Regions from separate parts of the Marinomonas pontica genome, predicted to be linked through region 1. Evidence: predicted binding sites of a transcription regulator. Region 1 holds the regulator's gene; each other region holds the start of a gene.
The links. Region 1 encodes PhoB, which activates phosphate uptake and scavenging genes when phosphate is short. Its sites were predicted from a motif close to TGTCATANNNNTGTCANA; they were not measured.

Region 1 (2,276 bases):
TGTCGACTCTAAAGAAGCGTTCTGTCAGTCTAGGGATGTACCTTGGGTCGATGCCAATACCGGTATCCTGAACTGAAAATACCCCATTAAATTCGCTGGATTCCCATTTCACCGTGATGTTACCGCCATCGGGCGAATACTTTACGGCGTTGACGATCAAATTAGAAAATGCGCTGTACAGCTCTTTGTAGGAGCCATATAGCCGTGCTTCTTCAGGGATATGAAGCTGTAGCGTATGCGAGTCGGTCAGAATTGGCCCCATGGCATTGGTGATGGCTTGAATAATGTCTGTGACCTTGTGCCACTGGTTTTCTTCGCGCTTATCATTGCTTTCTAAGCGTGACAACAACAGCAAATCTTCAATCAGCTGCTCCATACGCTCAGATTGTTCTGACATATTCACGATGCCTTTTTGCATGCTTTTTGGCAGGCTGTCTTTGAACATATCTAGGGTTTCTAAATACCCTTTGATCACGGTCAGCGGCGTTTTTAATTCGTGAGATGCGTTGGCCACAAAGTCTTTGCGCATTTGCTCCAGTAGGTGCAAGCGCGTCACATCACGTACAAAGATAAGGTGGTCATTTTTATCGTATAAGGTGGTTTGGATTTCCAAATACACGCCATCTTTGGCGGGCGATTTGATGACCAAGGGTTCACCAAAACGCTTTTGGCTGAAATAGCGGAAAAAGTCTGGGTTGCGGACGATATTGGTAATGACTTGTCCGCGATCAGCGTGGCGAACCAAGCCAAGAAAATGCCCAGCGGAGTTGTTCCACCATTCTAAATTGCCTTGGTTATCCGCCATGATTACGCCTTCTTTCAAGGCGGTTGTGGAGCTTTCGATACGGGTTAACGCTTGGCGCATTCGGCGCTTGGATTTGCGCTGTTTTTTCTGCAGACGGTAAACCGCATCAAACACTTCGCCCCAAATTCCGCGTGTTTCTGGGGGCGCTGCGCGACCTGAATGACGTAACCAGTTATGGAATTGATACAGTTGATACAGCTGCCAATACAAAGAGCCCAAAACGTACAGCAGCAAAACACCTAAGACTTGTCCGATAATAAAGCCAATAACAATGCAGGCCGCAAGACCTGCTAACCAAGTAATGATGGTGTTTCGCCAAACTGTTTTCATACGGACCTTTTTGCTGAGAAGCGGTAGCCTGTTCCTCGTACGGTTTGTATCAAGAAATCGTGCGTACTGCCTATGGCTTTGCGTAAACGACGAATATGGACATCAACGGTACGTTCTTCAACGTAGACGTTTCCACCCCATACTTGATCTAATAACTGAGCCCTAGAATACGCGCGCTCTTGGTGAGTCATCAAAAATTTGAGTAAACGGTATTCGGTAGGTCCCATCTCCAAAGGACGACTGCCAATGGTGACGCGTTGGCTAATCGGATCCAAGACCAATCCTTCTATTTCAATTGGTTCATCAACCCCTTGAGGCGTTGCGCGGCGTAGCACAGCTTTGAGTCGAGCAACCAACTCACGAGGTGAAAAAGGCTTGGTAATATAGTCGTCAGCGCCAACTTCTAGTCCTTGGATCTTGTTGTCTTCTTCACTTTTCGCGGTCAGTATAATGACCGGAATTTCTGCCGTCGTGGTGTCTTTTTTGAGTCGGCGAGTGAGCTCTATGCCACTGCCACCTGGCATCATCCAATCAACAAGGATTAGGTCAGGACGGTGATCCACAATAATTTCATGGGCTTGCTGAATGTTTTCTGCTTCCAGATACTCGTAACCCGCCATTTCAAGTGCAATGGCGATCATTTCGCGTATGGAAGACTCGTCGTCAATAATTAATACTTTTTTACCGGTCACAGGATTTATCCTCATCTCAGGAACGGTTTCATTAAAGCGACCTAATGTGACAATTTAGTTAAACTGTCACAACTTTGCCATATATTACATAAAATAGCTTAAAACCAAGCCTATAAAGACACAGTAACCAATCCGGTTATTGTCTAAAAAGGAGCGGAAGCAAGCTTGGCGATCGCGGTCCTTAGCTTGTTTAAACTGTTGATAAAAAAGCCCAATACACATTACGAGAGACACAAAGTATAGCCAATGGAGTTCGGCTAACACACCTATCCATGTCAATAAAGACAAGGTGAATCCCTGTAAACACACAATGATGAACAAATCGTAGCGTCCAAAGAGGATGGCGGTTGATTTGATGCCGATTTTTAGGTCGTCAGGGCGATCGGTCATCGCGTAATAAGTGTCGTAGGCGATTGTCCAAAAACAGTTTGCTACAAACAGCATCCACA
Region 2 (2,276 bases), 920 kb from region 1:
CGACAATAGGTTCAAAATCGGCCATCACCAAATCGTAACCGCGGGTATCCAGACTGCAAATGTCTCGGTATAACTTATAAAAATTGGCACTGCGGCACGTAGCGTATAAATCCAGTTTGCCATCTCGAGCGACAAAGCTTAGCCCTTGAAACGTTCGATAATCCCCAAACACAGCCATGTCGAAATAGTCTTCGGGTGGACGTCCAGAAAAAACGAAATCCACCTCGACACCTGCTGCGTGCATTTCAGCCGCCATGGCTCTCGCTCGCGTAATGTGTCCATTGCCCGTTCCTTGAACGCCATACAGTATTTTCATACCAACACTCCTATTGCCAACGCAGCACACGCGCTGCCTAACAAGGCACCAATCACCGTATCCGTCGGAAAATGTACGCCCAGAAAAACACGAGACAAGCCCACATTTGCGGCCCAGAAATACAGCATAATGTTCATGCTTGGAAACCATTCGGACAAACAATAGGCCATAAAAAATGCCCCTGACGTGTGCCCAGAGGGAAAGGAAAATTGATCAGATGGGATGATAAAACTGCTGAAATTATCCAGCGCATCGGCAGGACGATTTCGCTTGAAACCTTTTTTCAATACAAGATACACAAGGCGCTCGAGTAGAAACCCCACCACCATGACAAGCACCAGCACTTTGTAACCGGTGAACCAAAACAACAAAGCCGCCGCCACATACAACGGCCCATCAGCCGAAAATGAAACAGCGCGCCCAATTCGCGTTAACAAGACTCGATGTTTTCGAGCCATACACCAAGAAAAAGTCTGTACATCCACCGCGTGGATATTTTGAAGTATGTTCATACTTATCACCTCACTGGTTTTATCTTACTTTCAACATAGACCAGTAAAATGTCCGTTCCGTGGCACTGAGATGACAACTTAATGACAGACCATCTCTCACTATTTCTTGAGTTTAAATAGCGCTTTGGTGAGTTTAAAAAGAACAAAAAAAATACCCCGACACATGCGGGGTATTTTTTATGAAGTACTACGAGGTTATTTCATGCCGGTTTTTACTGGCAGAACTACAACCAGTTTGTCAGCATTATGCCAATCCCCAAAGACTGAGTTTGGTGGTTGTAATCTAATAAGGATTGCCCGTAACCATTAAAGTATTGAACATAGCCACGCGTTTTGCCCCACAGAGGAAACGTAAACCCGACCTGAACCGCACCTCTATTTCCTGACGACTTCAGATTGTTTCGAAGCATAATATCCACTGTGTAATCATCAATGACGTGAATCAGGTTGAATTCACCATAACCGTAATAGTCTTCAATATTAGGATTGTCATCGACCTTAGCGCTTTCAGGAATTCGATACCAAGGTTTAAATGAAAATGCCGTGTCGCCATGCTCAAACATGAAATCCACATAAAACCGATTCCATGAACGCGACAAATCACCCGATTGGCCATTCGATTGGTGATTAAAGCCATACGATACGTAGTTCGGTTTAATGCCTAAAAAGCCGTTTTTGGGTTTGGTAACAATAAAGGCTTCTGGCTCATGATTGGTATCACGAAATGGAGCGGAAATCGTGCCATTGTAGGCCTGCCAATAAGCTTGCTGCGTGTAGGCGAACCACAAACTGCTGTTTCGTCCCACCACATCATAGGCGACCGGAAACTTCACACTTAGCTGGAACTTAAACTCCACAGAGTCTAAAGTCTCGGAATCCGCCTGATCACCCAAGAAGGCGCGATCATTTGGATTAGACGTGTAGGCTATAGGCAAAAAATAGTTTGGCTTATGCGGCGTCAGCACAAACGGATTGCTCACTGTGGCCGTTTCTCGATTTTCTCGCTGTTGAAAAAGCCCATTTGCCTCTTTGGCGCGCTGGGCAATTGACTCAGGAACGTCAGGCTCTTCTGGCGAATACGGCGTGTCCAAATCTTCTGGTAACACCGTCGTACTCAAAGATGGCTCAGCATCACCAGTCAATTCGACTTGTGCCCACAAAAAACTTGGAACGAGTAATAACGAGCACACAATGCTTTTCATTGATATTTATCCTGGCCGGCAAGACGCGATGCCTTTTATTGAGACAAAACGACCTTTTTCACATAGGTATCGCTTTCCATTTCACACACTTCAACTGAAAAGCTAACATCCTTTAATGAAAATTGTGTTAATGCTTCTAGCACCAAATGAGAAAGCTGTTTTCTTTGCTCTAACGATCGACCAGATAGCATGCGGAGAATAACGTGCACAAACGCATCTTCCTTGCCAGCCGTCAAAAAGCTTTTG
Region 3 (2,276 bases), 270 kb from region 1:
GCGGGGCCAAAAATCACATGATCGTCATGCCAGATGCGGATCCAAGCCAAGTGGTTGGTTCTCTAATGGGAGCAGCATACGGTTCAGCGGGCGAGCGTTGCATGGCGATTTCTGTTGCGGTCTGTGTGGGCGATGACGTTGCTGATAACCTCATCGACAGCTTAAGTATCGAAATCGACGGAATGCGCGTCGGCCCAGGTGTTGGACTACCAGAAGAGGCTCATATGGGCCCAGTTATTTCCAAAGAACATTGCGCAAAAATCAAAGACTACATCAGCATTGGTGTGGAAGAAGGCGCAACCTTGGTGCGTGATGGGCGTGATTTTGTCTATCCAGGCAACGAAAATGGTTACTTCGTCGGACCCACTTTGTTCGACAATGTGAAACAAGGCATGCGTGTTTACAACGAAGAAATTTTCGGCCCTGTATTATGTGTTGTGCGCGCAAATAGCTATCAAGAAGCGCTGCAAATGATCAACGAACATGAATACGGCAACGGCACTTCAATTTTCACTCGTGATGGTGATACCGCTCGTCAATTCTGTGAAGACGTGCAAGTGGGCATGGTGGGTGTAAACGTGCCTATCCCTGTACCAATGGCATTTCACAGCTTTGGTGGCTGGAAACGCTCTTTGTTCGGTCCATTGCACATGCACGGTCCAGACGGCGTACGTTTCTACACTCGGATGAAAACCATCACTGCACGCTGGCCAACAGGACTTCGCGCTGGCGCAGAGTTTTCAATGCCAACGATGAAGTAACAGATTCTTTCCCTATATACCGTCTAGTAATGGGAAAACCCTAGCTCAGTCGCAGATTGTTTATTGTCTAACTCTCTAGTCAGCGGCTTTTTGGCCCACCGTTTGGTGGGCTTTTTTTTGTGTCGTATTTTGACTATTGGAATGATCATATCTCCGCCACATAAACGTCACATCTTTGTCATATTGACACTCTACTCTGATTAATAAGACATCTAAAAAATTATTAAAGCGGAGCACCACTGTGATACAAGTCGAGCAAATGATTGCCAGTAAATCTCCTCAGTTTTTCGACAAAAGCCCTCTTATCACTCGCCCGACGTTAAGCGTGTTAAAGCGCTTATTCCACGAAAGTGAAGTAAACCAATTCCTGGAAAAAAACCACGGCTGTGTCGGCTTCGAATTTATTGATCGAGTGCTTGATCACTTCAATTTCAGCTATCAAGTCAGCCAAGTTGATCGTCGCAATATTCCCGCAAGCGGACGTGTAATGATCATCGCCAACCACCCTCTTGGCGCCTTGGATGGTCTCGCTTTGCTGCGACTAATCGGTGAAATTCGCCCTGACGTTAAGATAGTAGCAAACGACTTGTTGATGGGCTTTGATGGATTAAAACAGCTGGTTCTTCCCGTTGATAATCTTGGTGGAAAAACCGGACGCCAACAACTCAAAGCCATCATGAGCTGCTTACACAATGAAGAAGCGATTATCATTTTCCCAGCGGGGGAAGTGTCTCGTATGTCACCTAGTGGCGTAAAAGACCAGCAGTGGAATCAGAACTATCTGAAGCTGGCACAAAAGACCAACAGTCCGTTATTGCCGGTTCACATTGGTGGCCGTAACTCTATGTTGTTTTACACAAGCTCCATTTTATACCGTCCGTTGTCGACGATTCAGCTTGCAAATGAAATGTTTCGCCAACGCAATCGCAAGATCCCCATGCAGGTTGGTCAAGCGATTCCAATTCAAGAATTAGCCAAACTGCCATTGAGCGACAAAGAAAAAAACAAATTAGTAAAACGTCATTTGTACCGGATCGCTAAGGGCAAAAAACCGCTTCTTAAAACCGAGAAAACGGTAGAACACCCGCAAAACAGACAGATGATCAAACAAGAGCTGAAAGTCTCAGAGCACCTTGGCAGCACCAAAGACAACAAGCAAATTTACCTATTTGACTACGACCCAATGTCCGTGACCATGAAAGAGATCGGGCGTTTGCGTGAGATTGCCTTCCGCAAAGTCGGCGAAGGCACTGGCGAGCGTTCGGACTTAGATAAGTTCGACCAATATTACCGCCATTTGATTTTATGGGATGAAGAAGAACTGGAAATTGTGGGCGCTTATCGCATCGGCGAAGTCGCTCGCTACATGAAAGAAGACAAACCAAACCGCATTTACAGCGCCGAACTGTTCAAATACTCCTGCGACATGGAACCGTATTTTGAACAAGGCATCGAGCTAGGCCGCAGCTTCATCCAACCAAAATACTGGGGCAAACGCAGCTTAGATTATTTGTG

Region 2: AABA11_RS11945 (phosphatase PAP2 family protein) is a predicted target of PhoB. The motif match lies at 898-915, and genes of this name have one in related genera.
Region 3: olsF (bifunctional ornithine lipid synthase OlsF) is a predicted target of PhoB. The motif match lies at 927-944, and genes of this name have one in related genera.

The regions. Positions count from the first base shown of each region.
Region 1 is NZ_AP027271.1:3,466,868-3,469,143, reverse strand. Features, by position in the region: gene phoR (phosphate regulon sensor histidine kinase PhoR) at 1-1,135, opposite strand, end outside; gene phoB (phosphate regulon transcriptional regulator PhoB) at 1,132-1,827, opposite strand; gene ubiA (4-hydroxybenzoate octaprenyltransferase) at 1,912-2,276, opposite strand, start outside.
Region 2 is NZ_AP027271.1:2,542,768-2,545,043, forward strand. Features, by position in the region: gene AABA11_RS11940 (MJ1255/VC2487 family glycosyltransferase) at 1-316, opposite strand, end outside; gene AABA11_RS11945 (phosphatase PAP2 family protein) at 313-828, opposite strand; gene AABA11_RS11950 (phospholipase A) at 1,053-2,030, opposite strand; gene AABA11_RS11955 (5-carboxymethyl-2-hydroxymuconate Delta-isomerase) at 2,066-2,276, opposite strand, start outside.
Region 3 is NZ_AP027271.1:3,199,513-3,201,788, forward strand. Features, by position in the region: gene AABA11_RS15090 (CoA-acylating methylmalonate-semialdehyde dehydrogenase) at 1-761, shown strand, start outside; gene olsF (bifunctional ornithine lipid synthase OlsF) at 1,003-2,276, shown strand, end outside.